Regions from separate parts of the Gracilibacillus xinjiangensis genome, predicted to be linked through region 2. Evidence: riboswitches for the same ligand, from Rfam matches in the RefSeq annotation. Region 2 holds a riboswitch; each other region holds the start of a gene.
The links. Region 2 has a riboswitch for S-adenosylmethionine ahead of ACFOY7_RS06890 (PLP-dependent aspartate aminotransferase family protein). Riboswitches for the same ligand answer to the same signal wherever they lie in the genome.
Positions count from the first base shown of each region.

Region 1 (11,131 bases), on a different contig from region 2:
CAAAAAGGCGGAGAAACAACAAGCGACAAATATGATTCAGAACATTTCCAAGAGATTGGCCAAAAAGGTGGAGAAACAGTAAGCGACAAATATGATTCAGAACATTTCCAAGAGATTGGTCAAAAAGGCGGGGAAACAACAAGCGATAAATACGATAAAGAGCACTTCCAGGAGATCGGCCAAAAAGGCGGAGAAACAACAAGCGACAAATATGATCAAGAGCACTTCCAGGAGATCGGCCAAAAAGGCGGAGAAACAACAAGCGACAAATATGATCAAGATCATTACGAGGAAATCGGTAAAAAAGGTGGCCGTAATTCAAGAGGAAACAATAACAACTCTAACTCTTAATTACGACCAAACAAAAAAATATATTAAAATTAATTAACATTACCTATGTAGTATAAAGGAGGATGGTGAAAATGGCAAATCAAAAGCAATACAAAACAGGAGAAAAAGCTCCTGAAACTGGAAAATATAAAGTAGATAAATTATTGAATGGTAATGACCATAATGATAATACAGAAATCGACCTAAATGAAGGAGATCAATTCCCGCCATCTCCATCGGAAAACGAAGCAGCATATTGGGTGAAATCTTCTTAAGATAGTGAGCCCCTCTTTCCATGTAAAGGGGGGCTTAGTATCAGCCATTTTTTCGATAATAAGCTTTCTATACTACGATTTAAAATCTTTAATAAAGGTGGTTTAACTAATATGTTTTTCCATAGAAAAGAACTGCAATATCATGCAAAACCTGATCGTCCGGACCCTCTGTATGCAAAGAAACTTCAAGAAATCTTAGGCGGGCAATTTGGTGAAATGTCGGTTGCCATGCAATACTTATTTCAAGGTTGGAATGCACGCGGAGAGGAAAAGTATAAAGATTTAATTATGGATACAGGGACAGAAGAATTAGGTCATATCGAAATGATCTCTACAATGATTGCTAGATTATTAGATGATGCACCTGTAAAAGAACAAGAAAAGGCTGCGGAAAACCCTGTAATTGAAGCTGTTCTTGGTGGTATGAACCCTCACCATGCTATTGTGTCAGGACTTGGAGCAATGCCTGAGAATAGCACAGGGGTTCCGTGGAATGCAGGGTATATCGTAGCTAGTGGGAATTTGATTACAGATTTGAGAGCAAACTTAAACGCAGAATCTCAAGGGAGATTACAAGTAGCTAGATTGTATGAAATGACAGATGATAATGGCGTAAAAGAGATGCTCTCTTTCTTATTAGCACGTGATACAATGCACCAAAACCAATGGATTGCTGCATTAAAAGAGTTAGAGGAGAAGTATGGTACAACGGTGCCGGGAACTGTACCGGATGAATGGGAAGCAACTGATTTTTCCTATGATCTAATGAACTTCTCTGAGGGAGAAGAAAGTACAACAGGCACATGGGCTTCAGGTAAAACACCAGATGGAAAAGGGAAATTTGGTTATGTAAAAGAACCAAAAGCTCATGGCGGTAAACAAGAATTAAAACCTGCCCCATTTTATGTTCATGGGACTCCGCCTAAAGGAAAATGATATGAATTTTTAATGTAATAAATAGCATCCTATAATAGGATGCTATTTGGTTATTTGACATCGGAGGTAGAAAACGATATGCAGAAACCCAATTCTAAATGTATAGGTATAGTAACAGCACCAGGATACACAGATCGCTTAGGAGAAGTTTTAACAAAGGAACTTCCAAAGCTATTATCAAGTTCTTTAGAGAGCGGAATTGAATGGAAGGTAGAATACATAGTTGATCCGTTAACTGGTGTGACCGAAGATGCAGAAAAAGTAAAAAAAGCTACTTACAAGGAGATGAAACAAAAAGAATGGGATATTGCAATATGTCTAACCGATTTACCGTTTTTTTACCATAAGTCACCAGTTGTGATGGAGATGGACAGGGTGAAGAATGTTGCATGGGTAAGTGTCCCTTCACTTGGCATATTTCCTTTAAAAAGAAGAATTATTAGTTTTATTATCAGAATACTAAAGGATATGGTGGATCCCTCCGTTGTCAATGTAAAACAACCGAATAAAGAAGAGGCAAGCAGTAAGAAAAAGTTAAAAACTCTCTCTCCATTTCAAAGGAGGGAAATGGATGATAAGGCGAATGGAAATGTGTTATATACATATAAGCCTAGAGTATTAGGGATTTTTCGATTAATACTAGGAATGTTAAGAGCGAATCAACCGTGGGTTATTTTCCCCCATTTTTTAAAAATAGTGGTGGTTGCTTTTACGACAGGATGTTTCGCTTTGGTTTTTCCGACATTGTGGAAATTAAGCAGTCACTATACTATTGGGCGAACGTTTTTAGTAACAGTTATTGCGATCGGATTAATGGTTACATGGATTATACTTGTACATAAATTGTGGGAAAAGCCTTATAAAGGAAAAAGTAAACCTCTGCGCATCATCTATAATCTTACAACAGTTTTTACATTGTTAGTAACAGTTGTTTTTTATTACATTATTTTATTTGTTTTCTTTATTTTTGCTGCCATTATTTTAATACCTAGTGAACTTATGCAATCGGAAATTTCCGGAAGTGTTGATTTATTAAGGTATATATCGTTAGCTTGGACCGCGACTAGCCTTTCGACGTTTATTGGAGCGTTTGGTACAACTTTGGAAAATGAAGATGCAGTTCTTTCTTCCACTTATGGAAATCGCCAAAGACAACGGTATGAAATAATTAAGAGAATGGAAGAGAAACATGATGATGAATCCGTCTAAAAGCTAAGAGGGAACATGGGCGGGAGTTCTCGTGTTCCCAATAATCCCCCCTTCTTTTAAGGCATCTGCCTTTTCTGCCTAAATTTCCCTATTTTATAGATATTAGTTTTGGTGTTTTACTATACATTTTCCTCTCACTAAAAAATAATTATTGGAAAACATTTCACTTTACATTAAGTTGAATATTTGCTAGATTAATTCATACTATATTTATGGGAATTAGGGGGATAAAACTATGAGAGGTAAGGAAAAAGAGAACAATTTTTTTCAACGAACATTATTCCGTTCATTGGATGGAATTGAATGGTTGGGCAATAAACTTCCATCGCCATTATCTTTATTTGCTATATTAGCACTTTTGGTAATCGTTTTATCTGGTATCTTCTCTGGTGTGTCAATAAATAATCCAACAACAGGTGAAGAGGTACAAGTTCATAACTTATTTAGTGTTGACGGTCTGCAATACATTTTCCAAAATGCTGTTGATAATTTTATAGGTTTTGCGCCATTAGGAGCAGTGCTTGTTACAATGTTAGGGATCGGATTAGCGGAACAGACTGGGCTTGTTAATTCAACATTAAAAGCAACAGTTTTCTCCTTTCCTACACGACTTTTAACAGCTGCACTTGTGTTTGCGGGGGTCATGTCCAGCCTTGCCATTAATGCTGGCTATGTTGTTTTACCACCATTGGGGGCTGTATTGTTTCTAGGCCTTGGCCGTCACCCGATCGCAGGACTGGCAGCAGCATTTGCGGGTGTTTCTGGTGGGTTTGGCGCCAACTTGTTTTTAACTTCCACTGATGCAATTTTGCGTGAATTAACAGCGGAAGCAACTCGAACCATTGACCCGCAATATGCGGATACAATTACTGTATCGATGAATTGGTACTTTGCCGCTATTTCTGTTGTATTAGTTACTGTCATTGGTACGTTAGTTACTGAAAAAGTGATCGAACCACGTCTCGGAAAATATGAAGGGGAGAGAAAGGGTGAGCAAGTAGATGAGCTTACTCTAGTAGAGAAGAAAGGGCTGCGTTTTGCCGCAATTAGTTTTCTGATTACATTAGCAGTCATGGCCTTTTTATCATTTGGGCCATTAAGAGGGGATGGAGGCTATATGGAATCCCCGTTCTTTGACTCACTTGTATTTGTCATTTTCATTATTTTCTTCGTTCCAGGTCTTGTCTATGGAATTGTCTCCAAAGTAATTCAAAACGATAAAGATTTAACGAAATTATTAGGGAAAACAATGGCAAGCATGAGCGGTTATATTGCTTTAGCTTTTACTGCAGGGCAATTCATTGCATACTTCCGGGAAACAAATATGGGAACAGTGATTGCATTCAAAGGCGCTGAATTTTTAAAGGAGACAGGCTTTGACGGATTTGGTCTAATTTTAACATTTATCTTTTTAACAATGCTTATCAATCTCTTTATAGGCAGCTCTTCAGCTAAGTGGACGATTTTAGCACCAGTCTTTGTACCAATTATGATGAACCTTGGTTATACACCAGAATTAACTACATTAGTTTACCGAATATCAGATTCTGTGACGAATATGATTACACCATTATTATTGTATTTCCCGGTAATCATTGCTTTTGCTCAGCGATATGAGAAGAAGATTGGTATTGGAACATTAATTTCTATTATGCTTCCATATTCTGCAGCATTTTCTGTAGGATGGATTATCTTGTTGTTTATTTGGATGTTGTTAGGTCTGCCTGTAGGGCCAGGCGCGGGGATTCACTATCCGATCCAATAAAGTAGGCTAAATATTTTTTAATAGTAGGGTGGCAGTTCCACGAAGGCTCAAAAAAGTGGAAAAAGTAATTCAATATGTCCCCGTTGTTACTTTTTCCCACTTGTTGCTTTTGATGATAGAAAGGTTTACTATTACAAAATAAAACCTAGTATATTTCGTTTCACTATGGTCGGACAAGTTGACAGATTAATTGCATCAGCAGGAGGTACATAAATGGATTATGAAGTAATTATCATAGGTGCGGGATCAATGGGTATGGCGGCAGGTTACTACCTAGCTAAGCAAGGAAAACGAGTGTTGTTAGTCGATAAATACAGCCCGCCGCATACCTTTGGTTCTCATCATGGGGAAACGAGGATAATTCGCCATGCTTATGGCGAAGGTGAGAGTTATGTGGAGATGGCATTGCGTTCACAGCAATTATGGAAAGAATTAGAAGATATATCCGGAGAAGATATTTTCCTTCCTACAGGTGTGATAAATGTCGGTGAATCAGATTCCCCGTTTATTCAGAATGTATTAAAAAGCTCAAAAAGTTATAAATTAAATGTAGAGAAGTTAACCGCTGATGAAATCAATCAACGATGGAGTGGCTTCAACGTACCTGATGAGTACATTGGATGTTACGAGCTGGACTCAGGGGTATTGATGAGTGAAAATTGTATCCGTGCATTTAAAAAGCTTGCATTAGAACATGGTGCAGAAATAGTAAGTGATGCAAACATTACAGCAATTTCTATCGAAAATAATAGTGTAACAGTGAAAGCCAATCAACAAAATTATACTGCGAAGTCCCTCATTTTAACGGCAGGTGCCGGCACGAGAAAACTTCTTCCGCAAATTGGGTTAGAGTTGCCTTTGCAAGAATTGCGCACTACTTTCTCATGGTTTGAAACTGGCGAAAACTTAGATCAATACCATTCAACTAATTTTCCGGCATTTTCTTTTCTATCACCTATCGGTACGTATTATGGTTTTCCAAGTATACATGGTGCTGGGGTGAAGATAGGACGACATGACAGCGGAACTCCCAGAGATATGGATAAACCAATCGATCCTTTTGGTACAAGTGATGCAGACAGAGCAGATGTTAGCAATTTTGCAAAACAGTATATGCCAGACCTTGGGGAGCATAAAGTAGGGAAAGCATGTACATACACAAATACTCCTGATGAGGATTTTATTATAGACAAGCATCCTGAACATGATCATGTTGTGATTGCGTGTGGTTTTTCAGGACATGGTTTTAAATTTAGTAGTGCAGTCGGTGAGATTCTTAGTCAATTGGTAACAGGAAATCGTGAGTCTATGTTAAATATTCGACAGTTTTCGATAAAAAGGTTGAAAAACTGTTGACATTCGACTCCTTTCTATATATGATTGAAAATAGTTTTTCCCAAAATATATAATACTTATCAAGAGTGATCGAGGGACATGGCCCGATGACATCCGGCAACCTTCTAATTGTTTAGAAAGGTGCTAATTCCTGCAGAAATTTTTTCTGAAAGATAAGGTTTTTAGATTAAAAGAGCCTTTTTCGATTATAAAAAAGGCTCTTTTAATTTTATTGTCGGGAAAATTAATTTTACTATTCGGTTTATGAAAAGGAGCAGGGTTTGATGTTAAGACTAGAAGGAATACGCAAACTATATGGAGAAGACGGAGATAATCCAGTTGAGGCACTTAAGAACATAAACCTTGAAGTAAAACGAGGAGAAATATATGGAGTAGTGGGATATAGTGGAGCGGGTAAAAGCTCTTTGATACGTTGTGTTAATTTACTTGAGAAACCAACTGCTGGAAGGGTCATTGTTAATGGCAAAGATTTAACGAAACTGCCAGCAAAAGATCTGAGAACAGAACGAAAGAAAATAGGGATGGTTTTTCAACAATTCAACCTGTTGCATTCAAAAACAGCCTTCGGGAATGTCGCGATGCCACTTATTTTGGAAGGATATTCGAAAGAAGCTATTCATGATAAAGTGATGAAACTCCTTTCATTTGTCGGTTTAGCCGATAAAGCAGATCACTATCCTGAGCAGCTATCTGGCGGGCAAAAACAAAGAATCGGTATAGCCCGAGCGCTAGCAACAGATCCACATGTCTTGCTTTGTGATGAAGCTACCTCCGCGCTTGATCCTGATACAACAAATGCTGTACTAGATTTGTTAAAACAAGTGAGAGATGAAATGGGAATTACCATACTTCTAATTACACATGAAATGAATGTGATAAGGGATATTTGCGATAAAGTGGCTGTTATAGATGGCGGAATGATAGTGGAACAGGGTACAACGATAAATCTATTTACATCTCCACAAACAGATATAGCGAAAAGTTTTGTTCGTACGGTCTTAAATGACGCGTTACCTGAAGCAACATGGAAGAACATTTTAGAAAAGGGTTCATCTAATTCTGTTTACAGAATTCTCTACAAAGGTGAATCTGCCAATAGCCCATTGTTATCAAACATTGCTAAGAAGTTCTCTGTTGATGTAAATGTCATTCATGGGACGATAACAACCATTCAAGGTCAGCCGTTTGGTAATATTATCATCGAATTTATCGGGGATTCTCGTGAAGTCAATATAGTTGTTAAGTATGTACAAGAACAAAATACAACAATTAGGGAGGTTGCGGCAGATGGAATTTAGTTGGTCATGGTTTTGGCCTGAGTTATTCGGTTCCCTTAATGAAACACTTTATATGATTTTTGTTGCATTTTTGATATCTTTATTGATTGGTATACCGCTGGGAATTACCTTGGTTATTACTAGAGATCAGGGGATCTTAGCAAATAAAACTGTTTTTAACCTATTGAACATTGTCGTGAATGTTTTACGTTCGATTCCATTTATTATCTTAATTGTTGCAATTATTCCATTGACAAGGTTGATTGTTGGAACATCAATTGGAACGACTGCCGCAATAGTCCCTTTAGTATTCTATACTGCCCCATATATTGGAAGGTTAGTAGAGAATTCTTTATTGGAAGTGGACCAGGGGACAATAGAGCTTGCAGAATCAATGGGTGCTACACCTTGGCAAATTATTTGGAAATTTCTCTTACCAGAAGCATTAAGCTCTTTAATTCTGTCCTTAACCATTGCTATCATTGGCCTAATTGGTGCGACAGCAATGGCTGGAGCAGTAGGTGGTGGTGGAATTGGCGATTTAGCCATTTCATATGGGTACAATCAATTCCAGACAGAGGTTATGGTTGTTACTGTGATCATTCTCGTAATTATGGTACAACTTATTCAATCAATTGGAAACTATTTATCTAAGAAAATTAGAAGATCGTAAGTAATTAATAACAATAATAGATGAGATATAAAAAAACAACTTAGGGGAGTTCAAACATATGAAGAAATTTTTAATTAGTTTTGCAGCAATAATTTTTATTTTAACTGGTTGTGGTTCCAATAACGGATCTGCTGATTCTACTAATGTGAAAGTAGGTACAACTACGGCAGAAACACCGACATGGGAGTTAGTGAAAGAATTGGCGGCAGAAGAGGGTATTGAGATTGAAATTATCCAATTTAGTGATTATGTGCAGCCGAATATTGCCTTAGACAATGGTGAAATTGATTTAAATGCTTTCCAAACAATTACTTACTTTCATTCGTTTAAAGAAGAACAAGGGTTACATTTATCAGCAATAGGAACGACAGCTATTTGGCCTATGGGAATCTATTCTGAAAAAATAGAAGAATTAAGTGAAATAGGGGATGGAGCGCAAATCATTTTGCCTAAAGAACCGACGAACTTAGGAAGAGCATTAATGCTTTTAGAAAAAGCGGAATTGATTACATTAAAAGAAGGATTTAATGGTTCCGGCGGGGTGGAAAGCATCGTGGAAAATCCGAAAAACCTTGATATTGTTACAGTAACAGCAGGCCAAACTGCCAGAGGATTACAAGATGCGACAGCGGCAGTTATTAATTCTGATATTGCCATTGCAGCAGGGCTAAATCCAACAAGTGATCCGGTTTTCCGTGAAGATGAGCAAAGTGTTCCATATATCAATATCATCGCATCACATACGGACCGTAAGAATGAGGAAGTGTTCCAACAAATCGTTGACATTTACCATTCGGAAAAAGTACAGAGCTTCATAGAAGATGAGTATGAAGGAGCAGCTGTCCCAGTGGTTCGACCGATTGAAGAGGTAATAGAGGAGCAATAGGAATAGCCTTAAAAAATACGTTTTATGAAAACCCCCACTTTTTACATTGTTCACATGTAGAGGTGGGGGTTTATTTGTAATCATCGGAGAAGTAGATTTAAATGGGCTGGGAATCTAAAATTCAGCACCTTTAACCTTCCCATTTAAAGGTTACCGCACTATTAGGTTCCATTTCATAATTAAAAGCTTCCGTTTTGTAGTTCACTTGGAATGATTCCGTATTGGAACTGGTATTAGCTACAATTAAAACAATTGACCCATCTGGATTTTTATAACCAACTGTTTCGAGTATACCATTGTAGTGTGTCGTGCTAATGCGAACTGCTCCAGGTTCAACAAATTTACTAGCATGTCCAATTGCATAATATTCTGCATTTTTCGAGACAGTACCATTATCTTTGTTGATTGTAACAACGCCTCTGCAATCAGTGCAACCGCCATTTGTTGGACCGCCATTTTGATCTAAAGCGATATTCCAAAACAAAACAGTCTTCGCCCAATTTCGAGGAGCCCCAATAATTAATTTCGACATATACCAATTTAAATTATTGCCAAAATCTGGGCTCCAGTCACCTCCACTGCATTCCGTTAAATAAATGTTCTTACTTGGAAAGGAATTATGAACACTGGACATAGATGCCGGCTCGCCTTCATAGCAATGAAAAGCAGTACCATCTACATATTTCCTTGTTTCTTTATCTTTTAAAAGGTTTTTTGAATAATTCTCTCCATTATTCCAGTTATGATCATAACCAATAATTTTAGTGGAAAGATTATTTTCTGAAAAAGCAGGTCCTAAATAATTTTTAATAAACATTGCTTGTTCCTCAGCTCCCATACTCATACTAGGATAGGATTCAGAGGTGAATTCTGGTTCATTCTGTATCGTAATAGCATCAATAGAGACCCCGTGACTCTTATATATTTGTATATATTTCACAAAATAATCTGCATAAGTTTCATAAATACGTTTATCCTTATAATTTAAGTACCATCCATTTAATTGTTGATAACCATATTTCATCCATGCAGGAGCAGTCCAAGGTGTGCCAAGTATTTTGATCTGATTATTGGTTGTATCAATATCTTGTAAGAGTTTAATAATATCTTTATCTTTTTCTATGGAGAAATTCTCTAAAGCAAAATCAGTGCCGGATTCTATATCGTTATATGTGTAGCTTGATGGATTGCCATTTTCATCAACAGAAAAGTCAGAAGCTCCAATCGTATGACGAATGTAACTTATGCGAATACCATCCTTAGTAAACAAGTCATTTAGTAAGGAGTTTCTTTGTTCAGAGCTTAATATATGACTAATAAGATAGGCGGAAGAACCAGTAATTGCTGCACCAAAACCATCCATTGTTTGATATTTAACAGTCGGGTCAACTTGGATTGTGGGTATGTTACCTTCCTCTATATTATCGAATTCTAAAGATTCCTGTGGTGAAAGCAAGTGGCTTTGATCAGAAGTCGTTAACCATAGATTCACTTTCTCCTGTTGCTTTTCAGGTAAAATTAAGGGAATTATAGAAATTATCATTCCAGCTAAAAAGATAGGAAACAATGTTTTAATATAACCGATCGTAACCCCTCCTAAAAGAGAATAGTTGGGGTCTTCCCCCAACTTATACTGCTATTTAATATGGATACTAGTTTCATATCGAATATCATCTGATGAACTTCCGACGTAAACTGGTACCTCTCCACTTGGCATGATCCATTCATTCTTCGTTTCATCCCAGTAAGAGAGTGACTTTGTATCAAGTTCAATTTGTAAATGTTCTTTTTTACCTGGCTTTAATTCAATTTTTTTAAATCCTGCTAACTGCTTAGCTGGAGTTTCTGTGCTTGTTGGAAGCTGACCAACGTAAACTTGCACTACTTCTGAACCAGATACATCTCCAGTATTAATTAAATTAAGGGAAACAGTAACTTCTAAATCTTTATTTTTTCCTTTTGTTTTCGCTTTTGCCTTAACATTTCGATATTTGAATGTTGTATAGGATAATCCATGTCCGAATGCATAAGCTGGTTCAATTCCTGCTTCTTCATACCCTTTATAACCGACAAATACACCTTCAGAGTAATCAGATACACCGTAAACTCCAGGGAATTGATTGTCATTCGAAACAGGTGTAGTGTCCTCGTCAACAGGGAATGTGATTGGTAGTTTGCCAGATGGATTTACCTCACCAAATAACACATTTGATATCGCGTTCCCTTGTTCTTGGCCGGGGAACCACGCTTGTACAATGGCAGGTACATCATCTTGCCAAGTATCCATTTGTACTGCTCTACCACTCATTTGAACAACAACTGTGTTTGGATTTACTTTAGCAATTTCCTTGATTAATTGATCCTGGTTATTTGGTAAATCAAGTGTCGAATTATCGACATAACCCTCACTATCATAAGTACGAG
Region 1 covers NZ_JBHSDT010000003.1:236,784-247,914, reverse strand. The annotation lists gene ACFOY7_RS04150 (general stress protein) at 1-351, shown strand, start outside; gene ACFOY7_RS04145 (YjzC family protein) at 423-605, shown strand; gene ACFOY7_RS04140 (manganese catalase) at 717-1,541, shown strand; gene ACFOY7_RS04135 (hypothetical protein) at 1,620-2,750, shown strand; gene ACFOY7_RS04130 (AbgT family transporter) at 2,986-4,515, shown strand; gene solA (N-methyl-L-tryptophan oxidase) at 4,729-5,871, shown strand; SAM riboswitch class I at 5,925-6,030, shown strand; gene ACFOY7_RS04120 (methionine ABC transporter ATP-binding protein) at 6,135-7,169, shown strand; gene ACFOY7_RS04115 (methionine ABC transporter permease) at 7,159-7,821, shown strand; gene ACFOY7_RS04110 (MetQ/NlpA family ABC transporter substrate-binding protein) at 7,880-8,707, shown strand; gene ACFOY7_RS04105 (glycoside hydrolase family 30 protein) at 8,838-10,250, opposite strand; gene ACFOY7_RS04100 (beta-glucosidase) at 10,344-11,131, opposite strand, start outside.
Region 1: it holds a riboswitch for S-adenosylmethionine, as region 2 does, so the genes downstream of both, ACFOY7_RS04120 (methionine ABC transporter ATP-binding protein) here and ACFOY7_RS06890 (PLP-dependent aspartate aminotransferase family protein) in region 2, are expected to answer to the same signal.

Region 2 (11,131 bases):
GTTTTGAAAGGTTCTAATGATAAGAAGGTTAAGCAGTTTGGGTTTGACCGTTTGTCTACATACGGTTTGCTTTCCCATTACACGGAGAAGGATTTAATTCAGTTTATTCACTTTTTGGTTGCTGAAAATTATTTAGTCTCTGAAGAAGGGCGTTTTCCTGTTTTACGATTAGGTAAACGTGCCGTTGATGTATTAAAGGGAACAGCACAAGTTATGGTGCAAGTCGCAAAAGTTGAGAAAAGGGAAACCACAGATTATGATGGGACGTTGTTTGAAAAGTTACGTGCCTTACGCAAAGAATTAGCAGATTCACAAGGAGTACCGCCATATGTTGTTTTTACTGATAAATCATTAACAGAAATGGCCAGGGTGATGCCGCAATCGAAAAATGCGATGCTTTTAATCCATGGTGTTGGTGAGAAAAAGTTTGAGCAATTCGGGGAACAATTTTTGGAAGTGGTGGTGCAATTTGCTGGAGAAAAACTAAAAGAGACGAATGATAAACGCCCCAGTTATCTCACTAGCTATGAACTGTTTGTTGAACAGAAGCATGAAATTAATGAAATTGCGAATACTCGTAAAATCGCCGAAAATACCGTTTTCCAGCATCTGATGCAAGCAGGGAAGGAGGGCATGGATCTGGACTGGTCCCGTTTAGTGTCTGAGGAGACAGAAGATCAGGTGATGGCTGTCTATGACGAAGTTGAAGAACCGGGATTAAAAATATTGAAAGAGAAATTGCCTGAAGAGTACTCTTATGAAGTGATTCGGGCAGCATTAATTAAGAATGGAAAATGGGATTGAAATGGGAAGCATGCGGCAAGAATGAGGCTACTTCCGGCAAACACGGCGCTCTTCTTGCAGGTCAGGCCCACCTTCTCTGCCAGTTGAAAAGAGTCTAGCGTCCATTACTCGCTAGACTTTTCCCTTTATTATTATTCATTAAAATCGATTGCCCATGCACCTTGTCTAAAGACAGGTTCAAGGTTGCCATCAGCTGTCTCTCCATCAATATCCAATTCAGCGGATCCAATCATAAAATCAACATGTGTCAAACTGTCATTAATGCCATGTTTATCTAATTCCTCGTCACTCATATCTGATCCACCTTCCACATTTGTTGGATAGGCTTTTCCTAATGCAATATGACATGATGCATTCTCATCAAATAGTGTATTATAGAAAATTAACCCTGACTGAGAAATTGGTGATGCATGCGGTACTAATGCTAATTCACCCAACCGGGTTGCTCCTTCATCTGTTTCCAGCAAATGCTTCAATGTTTCATAGCCTTTATCTGCATGGAAATCTACTACTTTTCCATCTTTGAATGTTAAACTGAATCCATCAATCATATTTCCGCCGTATACGAGTGGCTTTGTTGCTGTTACTTTACCGTTTACGCCATATTTATGAGGTACCGTAAAGACTTCTTCTGTTGGCATGTTAGGATTAAAAGTCACACCATTAGTAGTTTCCGCTGATCCGCCTTTCCAAATATGTCCTTCTGGCAGCTCAAAGCGAATGTCTGTACCTTCTGATTTGAAAACTAAAGCACGATAAGCTTTTTTGTTTAAAAATGTTCTAGCCTGATGTAATAATTGGTTATGCTTCTCCCATGCCGCAACAGGATCGGCTTGGTCAACACGGACAATGTTGAAAATGGAATCCCATAAGCTTTCCACCGCATCCTCTTTCGATTTCTCTGGAAAGATTTTTTGCGCCCAATCACCTGTCGGAATCGAGATAATTGACCATGCAATACGATCATTCATTGTATATTGGCGGAATTCCTTCATCGCCTCACCGCTGGCTTTATTCGCTTTCGCAACTTTAGCTGGGTCAATATCTTTCAGTAAATCAGGATTTGTTGAACGGATCGCAAGTAATGCTGCTCCATCTTTTGCAAAATCTAAATGTTTTTCGACTTGCCATGCTGGAATATCTGTTAATACATCTTCCGGTGCATATTGGAATTTTAATAATGTCAGTTCATCATCCGTCCAATTAATATGTACATTTTTTGCACCTAACTCGTACGCTTTCCGTGCAACAATTCTAGTGAATTCTACTCCTTCAATAGACGAGTTGATCACTAATGCCTGGTTTTTTTGTAAATTGACGCCTGTTTTTAATGCTAATTCTGCGTATTTTTCTAATAATTGCTGTTGTGCCATTTGTTATTCCTCCTTCAATTGTTCCACTAATAGAGACAGTTCTTCCCAGCGCTCCATTTTCATTTCTAATTGCTCTTCTAATTCATTTTGCTTTTCAAATAATGGATTAATTTTGCCGATATCACTGCCAGCAGCTTCAATCTCCCCTTGAATTAACTCCAGTTCTTCTTCTAATGAAGTAATATCTTCCTCAATTGTTGCCCATTCCTGCTGGTCTTGATAGGAAAGTCTTTTCTTTCTGCGACGCGGAGATTGATTATTCACTTTTTCTTCTTTCTTTTGCACTTCTTTCCTATTAAATTGTTCCCTGAATTCTGTATAGTTACCATAAAAATGTGTCAATGTTTCGGTACCCGTGAAGGCTATCACTTGATCAATTGTCTTATCAAGGAAATAGCGATCATGGGAAACAGTAAGCATAACCCCTGGAAAGCTTTCTAAATAATCCTCCAAAACAGCCAAAGTTTCGGTATCTAAATCATTGGTTGGTTCATCCAGAAACAGAACATTTGGTTCTCTCATTAGTACTGTCAGTAAATATAATCTACGGCGTTCGCCACCAGACAATTTACGCACATATGTCCATTGCTGGGATCTTGGAAAAAGAAACCTCTCCAGCATTTGCTCTGCTGTTATGACGTCCCCATTCACTGTATGGACAACTTCTGCTACTTCCCTGACTAAATCGATCACTTTTACCGTCTCATCTAATGGAGGATGGTCTTGAGTATAGTAGCCAATTTTAACCGTTTCACCCACTTCTATTTTTCCATTATCAGGTGTAATCTTTCCAGCCAGAATATTTAGTAAAGTTGTTTTCCCACTCCCATTCGCCCCAACAATCCCGATTCGGTCGCCAGGTTTTATTAAGAAATCGAAATCGCGGAATAAGATCTTCCCTTGATAACTTTTCGACAGACCTTCTGCCTCTATCACTTTTTTGCCTAATCGAATGGAACCAACCTGAAAATCTATTTCATCCTTATTTGTATGAAAACTAACTTCTTTTAATTGCTCTGCCCGATCAATTCTTGCCTTTTGTTTCGTTGTTCGTGCTTTTACCCCACTGCGAAGCCATGCTATTTCTTTTTTCAATAGATTCTGATGTTTTTTCTCTGCTTGTATTTCCTGTTCTTCCCTCATCGCTTTTTGTTCAAGAAATGTTTGGTAGTTCCCATTGTATGTATAGAGATTCCCATTACTAAGTTCAAAAATCCGATTCGTTACACGATTCAGAAAATAGCGGTCATGGGTTACAAGCAATATCGCCCCTTTATATTGTGGTACATATTCTTCTAACCATTCAATCGTATCATTATCTAAATGGTTTGTCGGCTCATCTAAAATCAATAAATCAGCTGGTTGAATTAAAGCCTTTGCAATGGCCACCCTTTTTTTCTGACCGCCAGAAAGCTCTTCCACCTTCTGATTCATATTCGTTATCCCTAATTTAGTCAGTACCGTTTTTGCAACAGTCATAGCATCCCATGCATCCAGATGATCCATCTCTGCTTGCATTTGAAGTAACTTTTGCTGCAAGTGCGTATTCTCCGGTTCCCGCTCTAATTCTAATACAGCCCGCTCATAATTTCGTAGTGTCACAATTGTTTTTGCCTCACCATAATAAATCTGGTCAAGGACAGATAATCCGCTATCTAATTTCGGTTCCTGATCTAAGTATTCCATTCGATAATCATTTGGGTGGTCCATCCCGCCAGATTCAGCTGTGTCTAATTTTGCTAATACTTTCAGTAATGTAGATTTCCCTGTTCCATTTACACCAATCAACCCGATCCGGTCATTCTCACTTACGGAGAAAGTGATACTGTCAAAAAGCACTTTTTCCCCATATGTTTTTGTTAATCCTTCTACTTTCAAGCCTCGCAATGCGGTCAACTCCTTCTTTCAGACATTCCTGATTATAAAATAGGCGATATCAACCGTGATACCGATTCTTTAAATCGAATCCATAACGGCCTTTTTTGATATAGCGCATAAGTTAGTTGTGTTACATTTTCCATATCTTTCTCAAATTCATCCACAAGCATTTCTGCCAATGTCTCATTATATATAAAAGCATTCACCTCAAAGTTCAGACGGAAACTTCTTACATCAATATTTGCCGTTCCGACAGATGCAATGGCTCCATCTACTATAATCATCTTAGCATGTAAGAATCCCTTCTGATAAATATAAACCGTTGCCCCTGCTTTCAGTAATTCACCAATATAAGAGTATGTTGCCCAATAGACAAACGGGTGATCAGGCTTGTTCGGTATCATAATTCTAACATCAACACCGGACAAACATGCTATCTTTAATGCATCTAGCAGACTCTCATCTGGAATAAAATACGGTGTTTGGATAAAAATATATTTCTTTGCAGACATAATCATTTTCATATAGCCATGCTTAATTTGCTCCCACTCCGAATCAGGACCGCTTGAAACAATTTGCATACCAATTTTACCTGCAGGCTTTGTTGCATAATAACGCTTATGGTAATCAATGTCATTGCGAGAAGCCTGATTCCAATCAAGAATAAAACGTGTTTGCATATGGTTGACTGCACTGCCAACAACCCTTAAGTGGGTATCCCGCCAATAACCAAATCGTTTATCAACACCTAAATATTCATCACCAATATTAAAACCACCGATATAGCCGATTTCTCCATCAATGATCGCCAATTTACGGTGATTCCGATGATTAATTTTCAGATTAACTTTTGGAATTAATGGGGGAAAGAATCCTTCCACCTCTGCCCCTGCTTGACGCATTTTCCGTATTAATTTCCGGCTTAACTTCCTTGATCCCATATCATCATACAGAAACCTTACTTCCACACCCTCTTGCGCTTTTCTCATCAGCACATCCGCTAACCGCTGTCCCAAATGATCTGATCTCACAATATAGTAAACTAAGTGAATATGATCTTTTGCTTTCTCAATATCTTCTATTAGTGCATTAAACTTCCGATTCCCATCAGTAAACACTTTTACATCATTATCTTGTGAGAAGATGGCATCATTGTTCCGTAAATGTAAGTAAAACAAATCCTCATATGCATGCATTCTTTCATCATTTACTTGAAACTGTTTTGATTCAATCTCTCTCAATTGGTGTTGTACAGCTGTTTTTACACCTAATTTACTCTTTGTATCCCATGTAAAGATCGTCTTATTACTAAGCTTTCGACCGAAAATTAAGTATAGAATAAATCCAAAAATAGGAATGAATGTTAAAACCATAATCCATGCCCATGTTGATGTTGCATTTTTTCTCTCTAAAAAGATGATCGCTAAAGATAATATAATATTAAAAATTAAAAGAAAACTTATTACTAATTGATAAACACCCATCTGATGCCCCCCTTTCCTTGTCTTAATATAGCATACTTTTCCCTAATACGAGCGAATCAACACTTCGTTAATCAATGGACAAGTATTTTTCGTCTGGACTATTCTTTGGACCTTTGATTTGTAATACGCCATTAGTAAACGTTACTTTGACTTTATCCTTATCAATCATGTATGGTAATGTAATCGTTCGTTCCTTATACTGTTCTTTTCTCTCTTTTCTGTAATAGTGATACGTTTGATCATAATGCTCGGTTTCTTCCTTATGCGAAATATTTATCAATAGTTGACTTCCATGAACAGCTAACTGAATCTGTTCTTTCTTAACACCAGGCAAATCAACACGGACCAGCCATTCTTTTTCTGTTTCTAAAATATCTGCCGGAATTCTCTCAGGGCCTCTTGCTCTTTCAAAAAACTGGTCAATTGTCCCCATAATATTTCGTGTTGGTTTATCGTAGATAAATGCATCCAGCTTTCTAATTAGTTCATCTCCCCAAACCGGGAGTCGTTCTGATCTTTTTTCTTTATTATCCATTTTTATCACCTTTCTTTTTTTATTTTTATACTAGTCTATGCACCTGTAAAGAGAGTGTAATAGGTATTTGCCTAAAAAAATTAATGGAGCTGATTGCAAAAATTGATCATTATGATTGACGCTTACATTCTTTTCACTTATAATATGATTAATAATTTCATTAATAGACTCTTATTGAGAGAGGCAGAGGGACTAGGCCCGTTGAAGCCCGGCAACCGTCAGTTTGGAGCATCCAAGTTGAAAAGGTGCTAATTCCTACAGGTGCAAACCTGAAAGATAAGAGGAGGATATAAGTTAACACAAACCTCTTCTTACCTGGATAAGAAGAGGTTTTTTTATTACATATTAATTGGAGGGGTATTATGACACATTCATTCGATTTTACAGGCAATGAAACATCATTGCTTCATGGCGGCCAACAAGTAGATCCTGCCACTAATTCACGTGCTGTCCCTATTTACCAGACAACATCTTATGTATTTAATGACACAGAACATGCACAGAACTTATTTGCTCTAGCAGAACCTGGCAATATTTATTCGCGAATTATGAATCCTACAGTTGATGCATTCGAACAGCGTGTGGCATTACTGGAAGATGGTGTTGCTGCTGTTGCCACATCCTCTGGAATGGCGGCAATTACTCTAGCCATTCTGAATCTAGCAAATACAGGTGATGAAATTCTTGCTGACAGTAATTTATATGGAGGAACGTTCAATTTATTTAACAAAACGTTACCAAAGTATGGAATTGATGTGAAATTTATCGATGGATCGAATCCAGAGAATTTCCGCACTGCGATCACACCTAAAACAAAAGCAATATTCGGAGAAATTATTACTAATCCAAGCTTAAATATTTTCGATATTGAAGCTGTTGCTGATATCGCACATGAAAATGGTATCCCGCTTATTATTGATAATACTTTTGCTACCCCATATCTATGTAAACCAATTGCATGGGGTGCAGATATCGTTGTCCATTCCGCAACAAAGTGGATTGGAGGTCATGGAACAACCATAGGTGGCATAGTAGTTGATAGTGGCAAGTTTAATTGGAACAGCGACAAGTTTCCAGGTTTTGTTGAACCTGACGAAACATACCATGGCATTCGTTTCGGTATTGATATTGGACCGCCTGCCTTCGCCATTAAATTGCGTGTGCAGTTATTACGTGATATTGGTGCATGTCTAAGCCCGCAGAATGCTTTTTATTTCTTACAAGGGCTAGAAACATTGCATTTGCGTATCGAACGTCATAGCGAAAATACAAAAGCGGTAGCAGAATATTTAAATGATCATCCACAAGTTGAATGGGTAAATTATCCAGGTTTAGAAAATCACCCTTCACATGAATTAGCGAAAAAGTATTTACGCAATCATTTTGGTTCCATCATTACTTTCGGAATCAAGGGTGGCAGAGAAGCTGGACGTGGTATTATTAATAACATCCAGTTATGGTCACATGTTGCAAATGTTGGTGATGCGAAGTCATTAATTATCCACCCCGCCTCAACAACTCATCAACAATTATCCGCAGAACAGTTAAAGTCATCTGGTGTGACAGAAGAACTTGTCCGCTTATCTGTCGGGATTGAAACAGCTGATGATATTATTAAAGACTTAGATCAAGCAATTGCTAAAGCAACAAATAGTGAACCGACAATTAAAATAGATGCTGAAAAAGCGATTGTATGGGCGTTATCTTCACCATATGCCAGAGAGAATGCCGGAATCCGCCAAAAAAATATTGCAGTAGTAGGCTATAGTGAGGAGGCTGCAAATACTGTTGCTAATTTACAAAAGCTAGGTTTTCAAATTACACCTGTCAGTGAACAGGAAAGCACCCTTTATGGTGTTCCAGCAGTTAGTAACCCTTCCGATGCAGAAGGAGACATTGATATAGTATTAGTAGTAGAATCTAATAATCCGAATCTAGTTTCGGGCAAAGCTAAAATCGTGTGGTTTAGAGAAGAAGCTGATAGCACAATTAAAGCAAATGCGGAAGCAAAAGGACAAATTATTGTAGAAAACCGTTGTCCTTACCAAGAGGCTGACCGCTTACGCCGTGGAGAGTAATCCCCTTCCCTATCCGTTATTCAAGAGAGAATAACCGTGGATCTTTATTGATTCACGGTTATTTCTGTTTACCCGGATTGCTTACTGTGATAAAATACACTCATTTATTATTGCCAGAGCAGTGAATGAACTCCCTTAAGCATTTGCCCTGGCAAATTACATATCACATGTTTTCCCTGTTTGATGCATATATTATAACGTGTGAAAAACAAGAAAGATGGGTATAGAAATATACAGTAGAACAATCTAAGAATGTCTAATCGAAGGTGTGTGCAATGAAAAAAATCCTCATAAGTTTGCTTGTCCTATTAATAATAGGCAGTACAGCCAGTGCGCTGATAATAATAGATTTCGGTACTAATAATCAAGACAATATATCAACATCCTCTCCTGACACGAATCAGACAGAAACGAATGAACTAAATATAGATGATCATGATCAGGAATCAGACAATGAAAACCTTTCACAAGAGCTGGAAGAAGAAATTGAAGAGGAAACGGAAAATTTTGGTGATGCAATGAAGGATGTTTTTATTGATGCATTAACTTTCTTCAAGAAAGATACACATATTGTCGCAATTGGCGATTCACTGACTCAAGGTGTTGGTGATGAAACGGATAACGGTGGATATGTCGGTGTATTAGAAGAACACTTCGACAACGAAGAAGCAAAGGTTACCATCGATAATTTCGGTAAGCGGGGAAATCGAACAGATCAATTGTTGAAACGTTTAGAAAATGAAGAAATTGTCACATCGATTGAAGATGCTGATATCGTGCTTATCACCATTGGAGCAAACGACATTATGAAAGTGTTGAAGGATAATTTTATTGATTTAACGGAGGAACCTTTCATTGAAGAGAGAGGGCCTTATAAAGACCGTTTGGGCCAAATTATCAATAGAGTTTTTGAAATTCAACCAGATACAGAAATCTATCTGCTAGGTTTCTTTAACCCTTTTGAACAATACTTTAGTGAAATTGAAGAATTAGAAGTAATACTAACAAGATGGAATAACGAAAGTAGAATGATTGCCAACAATTATGACAAGGTAACATTCATCCCAATGCAGGATATTTTTCAAAACAGATCTGAAAATATGTTTGCAGAAGACAATTTTCACCCGAACAGAAAAGGATACGAATTAATGGCGAAACGTGTTTGGACATATTTACAAAATAATGAGAATCTGACAACTAACTAGAAGGTGTGAGAATAGATGAAAGAATCCCGATTTACTAATTGGAGGAGACTATTTATCATTTTGGCTGCAGTAAATATAGCAATTATACTGGCTATTGTTATATTTATCATGTGGCCTGTAGCAAGTGAAGAGTATCCTGACAAAGAATATATAGAAGAAGCTGCCGGAGCAGAGTTCACCGTTCAATCCAGCAAAGATAACTTGTCACACTTAGTGAATGAATATATTGATAAATTATTAAAGGATAAAAATGACAATTACGCGATTAGCCTTGATCAGGAAGTACATTTAATGGGTACGATCGAGGCATTCAGGTCTGAAGTACCTGTTAATATCACCTTTGACCCTGTTGTTCAAGAGAATGGTGATATTATCCTGCAATCAACAGAAATGTCTTTAGGGTTATTAAGACTGCCGAAAGATAAAATATTAAAATATGTAAATGATAAAATTAACACACCGGAATGGGTGGTTATTGACCCAAAAGAAGAAACCATTTATATCGCTCTAACACAAATGGACTTAAAGAGTAATTATAAAGTAAGGGTTCAACAATTTGATTTAAAGAATGATCAGCTGACATTCCGTATCAAAATACCGAACGAAACATTGGGGTTGGAATAACTATCCTCTTTAGAGCCTGGGATCTAACTAGCCCTAGCAGAATGTTTTTCTTTTGTTCTAGTAAGCGTGGTATCTACACCATTTTAACATGGAGGATATCACGCTTATTTTCATTTATAGAGATTTAGCAATTACACTCATTCCTTACATATCAAAAAGGCAAAATATATGCTGGAAAACTCCAGACTTTCCATTACGGATATTCAGGTTATAATGATCCATCTTATTCCATAAAGTTTTTAAAAGAAATCGAATCTTCTGCTTCATATTTTTTGTATGAAAATAACAAGGTTGCTAAAAGATATAGTGGAGGTGATTTTCATGAAAAAAGAGCAAAAAGGAAATTTTCAAATGCCTAATCCAGCAAATCAGGATGGAGAAATTGGTATAAGAAAAGACATGAACCCATCACAGCCTGCGGATACTATAGAACGTTATGCGGGTGATTCGGTTGATTCACATAAGGATTTAGAGGAGGCTAACGAGTATATTGCTAATAAAGAGATAGGTCAAGTGAGACATAATTCATAGTTAAAGAGCACGAAGACTTCTGTGGGAATGCACGAGCTGAAGATCCCACTATGTAAATGTTCTCCTTCACACAGCAGGTGAAGCCGTGCCCACGGAAATCGAAGTGTTTTGCCGGAAGGAATTGTGCTCAACTATCCATGTTCGGATTCTCTTTTCCCAACCTGCTTATACTTTTATCAGTAAAACAGAAGATTATTTTATAATCCCTTGCTGATAAGCATAAACAGCCGCCTGGGTTCTATCTTGTACTTGCAGTTTGCTGAGTATATTACTTACATGTACTTTCGCTGTCTTTAATGCGATAAAAAGCTCTTCAGCAATTTCCTGATTAGTTTTTCCTTTGGCAATCAGCAGCAAAATCTCCATCTCACGATTAGTTAAACTTTCATGTAATGCTGTCTCGTTTGATCTTCTGAGATTGGCCATCACTTTTGCTGTTACTTCTTTTTCTAAAACGGCCTCACCTTTATGAGTATCTCTGATGGCTTGTGCAATAACATCCGCTTTCGATGTTTTTAAAATATAACTTGCAGCACCTGCTTCTAAAGCTGGATATACTTTATCATCATCAATAAAACTGGTCACAATTAATATTTTCGCTTCAGGCCACTGCTCAATA
Region 2 covers NZ_JBHSDT010000004.1:567,353-578,483, reverse strand. The annotation lists gene recQ (DNA helicase RecQ) at 1-804, shown strand, start outside; gene ACFOY7_RS06910 (aminopeptidase) at 936-2,177, opposite strand; gene ACFOY7_RS06905 (ABC-F family ATP-binding cassette domain-containing protein) at 2,181-4,064, opposite strand; gene cls (cardiolipin synthase) at 4,097-5,539, opposite strand; gene ACFOY7_RS06895 (Hsp20/alpha crystallin family protein) at 5,607-6,074, opposite strand; SAM riboswitch class I at 6,243-6,357, shown strand; gene ACFOY7_RS06890 (PLP-dependent aspartate aminotransferase family protein) at 6,437-8,152, shown strand; gene ACFOY7_RS06885 (GDSL-type esterase/lipase family protein) at 8,428-9,357, shown strand; gene ACFOY7_RS06880 (YpmS family protein) at 9,373-9,981, shown strand; gene ACFOY7_RS06875 (hypothetical protein) at 10,303-10,512, shown strand; gene ACFOY7_RS06870 (response regulator) at 10,705-11,131, opposite strand, start outside.

Region 3 (11,131 bases), 750 kb from region 2:
GTAAACGATGAATTTCCTCTTGAATCAAACCATGTAATCTCGGTTTTTTTCCGCAAAAGATCAACTCACAGCCTTCTTTCGCATAATCTAACAGTTCTTTATTAATTAATCTATCATATAGAATCACATCAGCTTCTTTAATTGCTCTTAAACCTTTTAATGTTATTAGTTCCTTATCTCCCGGTCCCGCTCCTACGATGTAAACTTTACTCATTTGCTTGCCATTCCCTTCTCGTTTGCTTCTTTATCTTCTTATCTGCTTTTACTTCATATTTCAGTAAAACGAATGTAATCATAATGGTTAGCAGTAATAATACTACAGTATAGAATGACTGGTGAACAATCATTTCTGTTAAGCTATAGGCAATGACTAATGAAATAATGGGAGATGTAATCCAGACTTTTGCAATCTGGTGAACTATTTTTTGTTTCCAGACATCTTTCCAGCTTTTCGTTGCACTAATACCTACAATAGCAGTCGTTGTCACTTGTGTCATAGGAATCGGAATACCCAGGAAGGACGCGATAATAACAAGGAATCCTGTTGTACTGGATATCACTACACCATTTGCTAGTGATAAGCTCGTAATTTTCTTTGCATTTGTTTCCAATACCTTGCCACCGAACAAAAAGCTTCCAAATGCTACAATTACTGCGAATAATGGCAAACCGACTTCCATTGACATAATATCTGCACCTACTAAAGGACCTAGAGCATTTGCGACATTGTTCATCCCTGCTGCAATCGCTTCAAAGAAACCAGTAAACATCAACAGTACTGCCAGCAATTTATGGGATGGTTTCATTTTAATTTTATGATGAAATTTTGTACGTAACTTTTCAAAAGTAAATGTAATCATAAATGCAAGAAAGGGAATTATTAGCCATAAGCTGACAATATGAAAGATACTCGTTACATAAAGTTGCTGAAACGAGATACCTACACCAACAATCGCACCTACTGTAACTTCACTAGTTGATAAAGGAATACCGATAGAGTTTGTGATTAATAGTGTTCCGCCAGCGACTAACAGGATAATTGCCGCAATGGGAACATCAATAATCTCTTCGGAAATAATTCCTTTGCCTAACGTGTTTGTTACATGCTGACCACCCCATAATGCACCAATGATCGCACCTAATCCCGCTAAAAACAATGCTGTTTTCCTGTTTTTAATTACCTTTGCTCCATAAGCGACCCCCATACTCGCTGCAGAACCACTTGCTCCTATATTAAATGCAAACAGACACGCCGCTAATATTGCAATAATCACTAACATTTTCATCCTACTTCCTTATATTAAAGTTGGCAACACATTTTATATAATAAAAAACTCCCACTTTAGCATAAAGCAGAAGTTTTACCTCCTTCTTATCTGCCAAGTGATATACTTGCTGGAATTAGCACAGTACATAATGCCTGTTGCTGAGATTTCTACGGGCCAGCCCCTCCATCTCTCTTGATAAGAATTGTTATTGAATCGTATTCTTAATGAAGTATTCGGTTAGTTTCTCTCGATAATTACTGGGTATTTGTATTGAATATAATGGCAAAATTACTTATTGTCAATAGTGGTATTTATTGAAATAATAGGCTTTTCGGCCGAAAACCCTTATATCCCATACATTTACTAGGTTTTAATTTTTTTTAGAAAATTTCCTTGATATTTATACTGGAGAATTGTATGATAGTATGTATAGTATTTCCATTAAAACTAAATAATTCGTTTTACACTTATCCAGAGAGGTTTAGGGACTGGCCCGTTGACACCTCAGCAACCAGCATATTCGATGCATGGTGCTAATTCCAGACGGTATTCTTACCAAAGATAAGGAGATTAGTAAACCTTAACCTTACAGGGCTTTCTTCTTATCAAAGAAGAAAGCCTTTTTCAATTTAGAAAAAGAGGTAAAATTTGCATTAAAGGATGTGGGCCTGTTGAAACATATTGAAACTATACTTGCAAAAATCGGAAATGAATCAGATCCAAAAACTGGAGCAGTAGAAGCTCCGATCTATTTATCGACAGCATATCAACATCGTACGATTGGTGAATCAACGGGATTTGATTATACAAGATCCAAAAATCCTACGAGAGATATTGTCGAAGAAACGATTGCTAAATTAGAAAATGGATCAAAAGGATTTGCCTGTACATCGGGAATGGCAGCAATCCAGCTTATTTTTTCCCTATTCGAAAAAGGTGATCAAATTATTGTAACAGAAGATGTATATGGTGGAAGTTACCGCCTGTTTGATCATTATCAGAAAGCATATAATATCAAACCAACTTATGTTACTCCTGATCAAATTGAAGCAAATATTACGGACAAAACAAAAGCTATTTTTATTGAAACACCTACTAACCCATTATTAATTGAATTAGATATAAAAGAGATTGCCGCAATTGCTAAAAAACATGATTTACTGTTTATTGTTGACAATACATTTTATACCCCATATTTACAACAGCCATTAAATGATGGTGCCGATATTGTTATCCATTCAGCTACAAAGTATTTAGGTGGTCATAATGATGTACTAGCTGGCTTAGTTGTTGCGAAAGGGGAAGAACTCTCTGAAAGAATAGGTTATCTTCACAATGCAATAGGTGCTGTGCTTTCACCATTTGACTGTACGCTCTTAATTCGCGGGATGAAAACACTTAGCTTAAGGTTAGAGAAACAACAGCAAAATGCAAAGGATCTCGCAACATTTCTAACAAATCATGAATTAGTTACAGATGTACTTTATCCTGGCAGAGGTGCAATGATGAGCTTTCGTGTGAAAGACAAAGAAATGGTTGCAGGTTTTCTATCAAACCTTGAAACTATTATATTCGCGGAGAGCTTGGGTGGTGTCGAAAGTTTTATAACTTATCCAACAACCCAAACACATGCAGATATTCCAGAAGAAGAACGGGACCGTCGTGGAATCTGCGGCAGACTGCTGCGCTTTTCTGTTGGGATTGAACATATAGAGGATTTGAAGAATGATATTAATCAGGCGTTAATCAAAAGCAAGGAGGGAATTGTTCATGTCTAAACACCAGCTAGAAACGAAATTAATTCACGCAGGGGTGAACCAAGGTTACCAGGAAAGAAAGACAGGTGCTGTTAACCCTCCTATCTATTTGTCATCAACATACCATCAGGATGAGTTACATTCATTTGGACCTTTTGATTATAGCCGTTCAGGAAACCCGACAAGAGAAATTGTTGAAAAAACCATTGCAGAATTAGAAAATGGAATAGCAGGTTTTGCTTTTTCTTCTGGAATGGCAGCAATTTCCTCTGCCTTTCTGTTATTAAAGGCAGGAGACCATGTTGTTGTAACAAAAGATGTCTATGGCGGAACCTTCCGTTTTGTCAGTCAATTGCTTACACAATTCGCTATTGACTATACCTTTGTTGATATGACAAAAAATGAAGAAATTGAGCAAGCGATCAGACCTAATACAAAGGTTATCTATATCGAGACACCTGCTAATCCTTTATTGCAAGTGACAGACATTCGGAAAACAGTACAATTAGCCAAACAAAATAATGCCCTCACATTTTTAGATAATACTTTTATGACACCACTTTATCAAAACCCGCTTGACTTAGGTGTTGATGTTGTCTTACATAGTGCAACGAAATTCCTGTCAGGACACAGTGATATAGTAGCAGGATTAGCTGTAACAAATGATGAAGAGTTAGCAGGACGATTGAAGTTTGTACAAAATACATTCGGTGCCATTTTAGGTGCACATGATAGTTATACATTGATTCAAGGGATGAAGACTCTGGAAACAAGACTAACAAAATCTAGTCAATCCGCTGACAAAATTGCTCACTTTCTTCAAGAACATCAAGCTGTTGAAAAAGTGTACTATCCAGGTTTAAAGGAACACCCTGGTTATGAGATTAACAAGTCACAGGCTCGCAGTGGCGGTGCTGTGCTATCTTTTCTTTTAGATGGAAAAATTGATTGTCAAAAGTTTGTAGAAAGCATAAAGTTACCAGTATTCGCGGTAAGCCTTGGAGCAGTAGAATCTATTCTTTCACACCCTGCAACAATGTCTCATGCAGCAATGCCCCCTGCCGAACGAAAAGAGCGAGGTATTGATGATCGACTATTCCGCTTATCTGTCGGTATTGAAAATGTGGACGATCTTGTGGAAGATTTAACGCAAGCATTGGAACAGTCAGTTGTAGTAAGGAATTAAGTTATCAACGAACAAGAAAGGTCGGTAAAGCTTTACATTGCTTTATCGGCCTTTTTTGGCATCAATTTGACTAGTTGGGCATAATTCATTGCTCTTAGGCTTCCTCTTCTTTGAGATATTATGGCTTTTCAATGCCATCACGGCTGCTTTATCCTCACGCTTTGGCTTTTAAACACCTTTTCAATGCCATCACGGCTGCTCTTCGCTCACGATTTGGCTTTTAAACAGCTTATCAATGCCATCACCACTGCTTTTCGCTCACGATTTGGCTTTTAAACAGCTTATCAATGCCATCACCACTGCTTTTCACTCACGATTTGGCTTTTAAACAGTTATCAATGCCATCACCACTGCTTTTCACTCACGATTTGGCTTTTAAACACTATTTCAATGCCATCACGGCTGCATTTCCTCACACTTTGGCTTTTAAACCGCTTATCAATGCCATTACCACTGCTTTTCGCTCACGCTTTGCCTTTTAAACACTATTTCAATGCCATCACCACTGCTTTTCACTCACGCTTTGCCTTTTAAACACTATTTCAATGCCATCACCACTGCTTTTCACTCACGCTTTGGCATTTAAAAAAACTGACAAAAAAAGTTGTCCAGAATATATGGACAACTCCTTACACATTATTTATCTGTATTCGTTAATGCTTCTAATGCAATCTTTTTCTCCATTTCAATAGCTTGCTTCATTTGATCTGTATGGGGATTATAATCTTCTGCCAGATCTGCGTCAGCATAACCATCTATTGCAACAATTGCTGCAGCACGGACACCCCTTATGCTCGCAATTGTAAATAGTGAGGCAATTTCCATTTCAACAGCTAGGACACCTGCATTTTTATATTCTTCATGAGGAAAAGCAATTGCTCCTTGATAGAATACGTCTAGTGTCAATGTAATACCATGGTGTGAGTCTATTGATTGTGACTTCGACAGTTCAATCAAACGATTGGTTAAAGTTAAATCAGCTACTGCCGGAAAACCTTCAGGTACAATTTGGCTGCTTAATCCATCTCGTCTGACAGCTGCTGTACTTATAACAAGGCTGCCTGGTTTCACTTCTTTCTGATAAGAGCCTGCAGTTCCAACTCGGATTAAATACTTCACACCACCTTGGATTAATTGTTCAAAACAGACTGCTGCACCTGGTGAACCTACACCATGGCTAACAACCGCGATATACTCTCCCTGGTAAAATCCAGCATACGTATGATACTCACGGTTTTGAGCCAGTAATTTGCTATCATCCAAATCTTCCGCAATAAGCTTTGCCCTCTCTGGATCCCCACAAACGATCACTTTTTCCGGTAAATCTTTTGCATCTATTTTTAAATTTGGCAAATACATATCAATCAAACTCCTTTTTTAACCATTCATCATCAGGCATATAAGCATCATCTATTGAAAAGCGTTCTTCTTTAAATGGATCCCCATAATTATGGAAATCATTTCGCTCCCAATAGCCTGGACGATCTTCTTCCATAAATTCAATTCCGCGAATCCATTTTACGCTTTTCCAGAAATATAGGTGTGGAACAATCAGGCGGAAAGGATAGCCATGTTTTGGAGATAGTGGTTTATTATCATAACTGTGTGCGATCAGGATATCCTCTTTCAACAAGTCTTTTAACGGCATATTACTTTCATAATCATGATCACCATATACCATCACATACTTTGCTGTATCTTTCACATTAATTACCTTTAAAAAATCTGTAAATTTTACCCCGGTAAATGTGTTGTCAAATTTTGACCAGCGGGTAACACAATGGATGTCACGAACAATCGATGTCTGCGGCATGCTCATTAGATCCTCATATGTGAATACTTTCTCTTCTTCAACTTCACCAAAGACTCTTAAATTCCAATCTTTTAAATCATATTCAGGTACTTCCCCTTCATGAAGGATAGGGAATTTCGTTGTTAAGGTTTGTCCTGGAGGTAATCGATCTCCATATTTTTCGTTTCTTGGCGGCACTTTAGACTTTTTCAATCGATCTGCTTTTTTTGACATTTTTGGTAACCTCCTTCAAAATTATCGTGAGCTTCCTGTACTATTTTTCAGTGCACTTAACTGTGTTTTATCTTTAAAAATAAACATTGCTAATATTGTAATCACATAAGGAAGCATTAACGTAAAATTAGTTGGTATATTTAAACCTTGTAATCTGATACTAATTGCTTCAGTAAAACCAAATAATCCACTTGATAGAAATACGCCAATTGGATTCGACTGTCCTAGCATTGTTGCAACAAGGGCAATAAATCCACGTCCAGCTGTCATATTTTCACTAAACATCGTTACTTGACCAAGAGAGAGCTGAGCACCTGCTAATGCACATAGTACACCAGAAATGAGCACTGCCTGATACTGTATCCTCTTCACTTTGATCCCTTGGCTTTTCGCTGCAACTGGATTAATTCCAACTGCATCGAAATGTGAACCTGACACACTTTTCTTGAAAAAGATATACATGGAAATGGTGCAGACAACTCCTAAATACACAATTGGCGTTTGTCCTGACAGTAGGTTTCCGATAAAAGGAATATTGCCTATTACCGGTATCTCCCATGTTGGCAATCCTTGCATTTCATTGCTGTAGTATGCCCCTTGAACATTAAATATTGTTCGTAAAGCAAATGTTGTCATACCAATTGATAAGAAGTTGATCGCAATCCCCGTTACAATCATATTCGCTTGTAAATCAATCACCATATAACCATATAATGCAGAAAAAATCGTTGTTCCAATGACAGCAATCAATATTGCTAACCATACATTGTTGGTAAAAACATTGGCTGCAATGCCGAGAAACGCTCCCATCAGCATAAGTCCATCTAAACCGACATTAAAGACACCAACACGTGAACAAATAGCACCACCTAAACCTGCTAACAGAAGAGGGGCCATCATTCGTAATGTCGAATTGATTAAAGATAAATCAAATAAACTGTCCATCTTATTTCCCCTCTTTCTTTCTTTGTTTTAGAAATGCAAAAGTGAATTTTGCGGAAATAAATAAAATCAATACAGCTTGAATGATACCGGAAATGGAATTAGGCACATCTGTATTTCTTTCCACACCTAATGACCCTGTATCGAGTGCTGCTAAAAAGATCGCTACAATTGTTGTCCCAATAGGGTTAGAGTTGGCGAGAAGTGCTGCCATTAAGCCAGTCCATGCAAATTGCGGATTCGATAATGCCCCTTCAATAAAGCGATAATGCATTCCAAGCACTTCCACACTGCCGGCAAGACCTGCAAGCATTCCACTTATTAAAAGACTGATAAACATTGTTTTTTTACGGTTAATCCCGCCATATTGTGCAAAGAAAACATTCTGCCCTAACATCCTTACTTCATAGCCAAATGTCGTTCTTTTCATAATAAAAGCAATCACAATGGCTAAAATAATTGCAATTACAAAACCATAGTGCAGATTCATACCTGTTAACATTTTCGGCAGACGACTTGCTTGGTCAACCATCACAGTTTGCGGGACACCACCAGCACTTGATGTATCACGAAACGGCTCGCTGACAAGGTAACCAGCAAACAGTACCGCTATGTAGTTAAGTAACAATGTCGATATGAGCAAGTTGATTTGGAATCGCTGCTCCATCCATCCGGAAAAAAAAGAATAAAGCCCTGCAATGATCATACCTGCTGCGATGGAAAGAATCATATTAAGAAAGCCTTGAAATGGTAAAGAGACTGTAACAATCGCTGTTGTAACTGCCCCCATTACAAGTTGACCTTCAGCCCCAAGGTTAAAGAATCCTGCGCGAAAAGCAAAGGCAACCCCCAAACCAGCTAAAATAATGGGGATCGCTCTTTCTAATGTATTGGTAACAAAATAAAGATTCCCGAATGCACCTTTCCACATTTCCTGGTAGGTCACAACAACTGATTCACCTGAAAGGATTATTGCAACCGTACCAACCAGAAGCCCTACTGCAACTGCTAATAATGGTTGAACAAATAGAGTGGCACTTGTTTTTATTTTACTCAATTGTTACCACCTGCCATTAAAATACTTAATTTCTCTTCACTTGCATTGTTTCGATCAAACTCACCGGCAATTTTGCCTTCATACATGACTAAAATACGATCAGATAATGCCAATACTTCCGATAATTCAGAAGATATAAGTAGAACTGCATCCCCATTATTTCTTTTTTCAATAAGCTGCTGATGAATGAACTCCATTGCCCCAATGTCTACCCCGCGAGTTGGTTCAGCTGCTAATAAGAATGGAGTATTTTTCTGAATTTCTCTTGCTGCAATCAATTTTTGCAAATTGCCACCAGATAAATATTGGGCACTTGCGTCAATGGATGTTGCTTTTACATTGAATTTCTTGAGACTATCTGCAACATATTTGCGAATTGCTTTTAATTTTAATACACCTGACTTTTGAAAATTTGGTTTTATATAATCTGTCATCATCATATTGTCAATCAAATTTGCTTCTTTTGCTGCACCCCATAAGTAACGATCTTCTGGTATATGTGAAAGTCCTGCATCTCTAATTTGCTTCACTGTTTTGTTCGACAAATCAGTTCCATTTAAACGGACCGAACCATTTTCAATTGGGGCAAGACCAGTAATTGCTTGAATCAATTCTGATTGGCCATTTCCCGAAACTCCAGCAATCCCAACAATTTCACCATGGTGCACTTGAAAAGTAACATTGTCTAGCAATTTTTTTTCTGTATCTTTGTCTTTCATCCTAATGTTTGTGACAGATAATACTTCACTGCCTGTTTCTTGTTCTGGCAGTGGATTTGCTTTTAGTTCTCTCCCAACCATTAAACTAGATAATTCTTCGGGATTGGTTTCCTTTGTTGATAATGTTCCAGTTACTTTCCCATCCCTCAAAACTGTAACCCGATCGGACACTTCCATTACTTCATTTAGTTTATGTGTAATTAAGATAATGCTTTTCCCCATTCTGACCAGCTCACGCAAGCTTGCTAATAAGTCTTTTACTTCAATTGGTGTTAACACAGCGGTTGGTTCATCAAGAATAATTACATCAGCACCTTGGTATAATACTTTCAATATTTCCACACGCTGCTGTATCCCCACAGGAGCGTCCCCTGCAATTTGAAGTGGATCTATATTCATACCGAACTTTGCCGCTAATTGGGCAACTTCATCTGCAGCTTTTTTTCGGTCATATCGCCATCCTTTTTTAGGTTCATTATGGAATACGACATTTTCTGCAATTGTGAATGGAGGAAAAAGCATGAAATGTTGATGCACCATGCCAATTCCTAAGGCAATAGCATCATTGGGACTCTCAATATTTTGTTTCTTTCCACTTACAACGATCTCACCTGATGTGGGTTTTTCCATTCCATAGAGCATCCGCATAAGGGTTGTCTTACCCGCACCATTTTCTCCGACAATTGCATGGATTTCTTGTTCGTTTAATGAAAAATTAATGTGGTCATTTGCTGTAAAATCACCATATTTTTTTGTAATACCATTTAGTTCTAACAACAATCGAATTCACCTTCTTTGTTGAATGATAGAAGAAAACATTATTCAGACTATGTAAGTTCGGTCAGGAAGAAAATTTACTAAATAATCCAAAACTAGACTTGCAGTGCTTTCACTATTTGACAAGTACGATATATGATCACTTCTTCAAAAGAAGCAAAGTACGCTTTTTCGAGTTTTCGGACTCCCTACTGATTCTACTAAAATATAATGCTGTTAAGTAAGAAAGGCTGCTTATAATAAAAGCAGCCCACAGTTCTATAATCCCTTATTGCTCTAATGGATTTTGTACTTTTAATTCACCAGAGATGATTTGGTCTTTAATTGCGATCACTTCATCAATTGTTTCCTGACCAATGAAATCACTTAATGGTGATTCAGAATCTTCTGTTACAAAAACAACTCCCACACCATTTTCAGCAAGGCCGAAGGATTGAGTTCCAGTGGTAAACTCCCCATCCCCGTATTCTTTAACAAAATCATAAGCAACAACGTCCGTATTTTTCAATTGGGATGTAACGATATGTTCAGGATCATCAACTGTTCTGTCAATATCTTGTCCAGAAGTATAAAAGCCTTTCTCTGCCGCAGCTTCAAATACACCTAGATCACTAACAGCAGCAGCTGCTGCAATGAAATCAGCACCATTAGCATGTTGTTGTAACGCAATTTCTTTTGCTTTCGCAGGATCTTCGAAACTTCCTACATAGCTTGAAAGAATTTCTGCATCCTCGTTAACATGTTTAATCCCTTGTTCAAAACCTACTTTATATTTATCTAGTAATGGAACATCCATTGCTAGAACAATTCCTATTTTGTCTGTTTGTGTGGAAAGACCAGCAATTGTACCTAATAGAAAACTTGCTTCATATTCTCGGAATTCAGCACTTTTAACATTTGGCAAATCAACTACCGCATCAATGATGGCAAAGTCTTGATCGGGATTTTGCTCAGCAACACGTGTTAGGGCGTCTACTGCATCAAATGTTGCTGTTAAAATTAAGTCATAACCATCTGCTACTGCTACTTGAAGGTTTTGTTCTACTTCTGTTGGGTCTGATGACTCAATAATATTTACTTCAAGACCTGTCTCATTTGCAGCTTTCGTTGCACCGTCAGAAATTTGCTGAAAAAACGGGTTTACCCCAATTTGATCTGTTAATACAACGGCAACTCTTTTAGCTTCTTCATTTGACTCATTGCTTTCTCCACCGTTGCTTGACTTATCTGCTGATGAATCATCACTACTTGTACCACAGGCTGCTAATAGCATGATGAGAATAGCAGAAAAAAGCCATAGTAAGCTCTTTTTCATATGTTAGTCCCCCTATAATTATCTATCTATATTACATACCGTGATTATAAAGAACTATCCTGATAAAATCAATCTATTTTCGAC
Region 3 covers NZ_JBHSDT010000004.1:1,315,147-1,326,277, reverse strand. The annotation lists gene cobA (uroporphyrinogen-III C-methyltransferase) at 1-214, opposite strand, end outside; gene ACFOY7_RS10525 (inorganic phosphate transporter) at 207-1,286, opposite strand; SAM riboswitch class I at 1,370-1,470, opposite strand; SAM riboswitch class I at 1,733-1,836, shown strand; gene ACFOY7_RS10520 (methionine biosynthesis PLP-dependent protein) at 1,940-3,046, shown strand; gene ACFOY7_RS10515 (aminotransferase class V-fold PLP-dependent enzyme) at 3,039-4,211, shown strand; gene ACFOY7_RS10510 (nucleoside phosphorylase) at 4,848-5,570, opposite strand; gene ACFOY7_RS10505 (sulfite oxidase-like oxidoreductase) at 5,572-6,237, opposite strand; gene ACFOY7_RS10500 (ABC transporter permease) at 6,259-7,182, opposite strand; gene ACFOY7_RS10495 (ABC transporter permease) at 7,184-8,236, opposite strand; gene ACFOY7_RS10490 (ABC transporter ATP-binding protein) at 8,233-9,735, opposite strand; gene ACFOY7_RS10485 (BMP family lipoprotein) at 10,001-11,047, opposite strand.
Region 3: it holds a riboswitch for S-adenosylmethionine, as region 2 does, so the genes downstream of both, ACFOY7_RS10520 (methionine biosynthesis PLP-dependent protein) here and ACFOY7_RS06890 (PLP-dependent aspartate aminotransferase family protein) in region 2, are expected to answer to the same signal.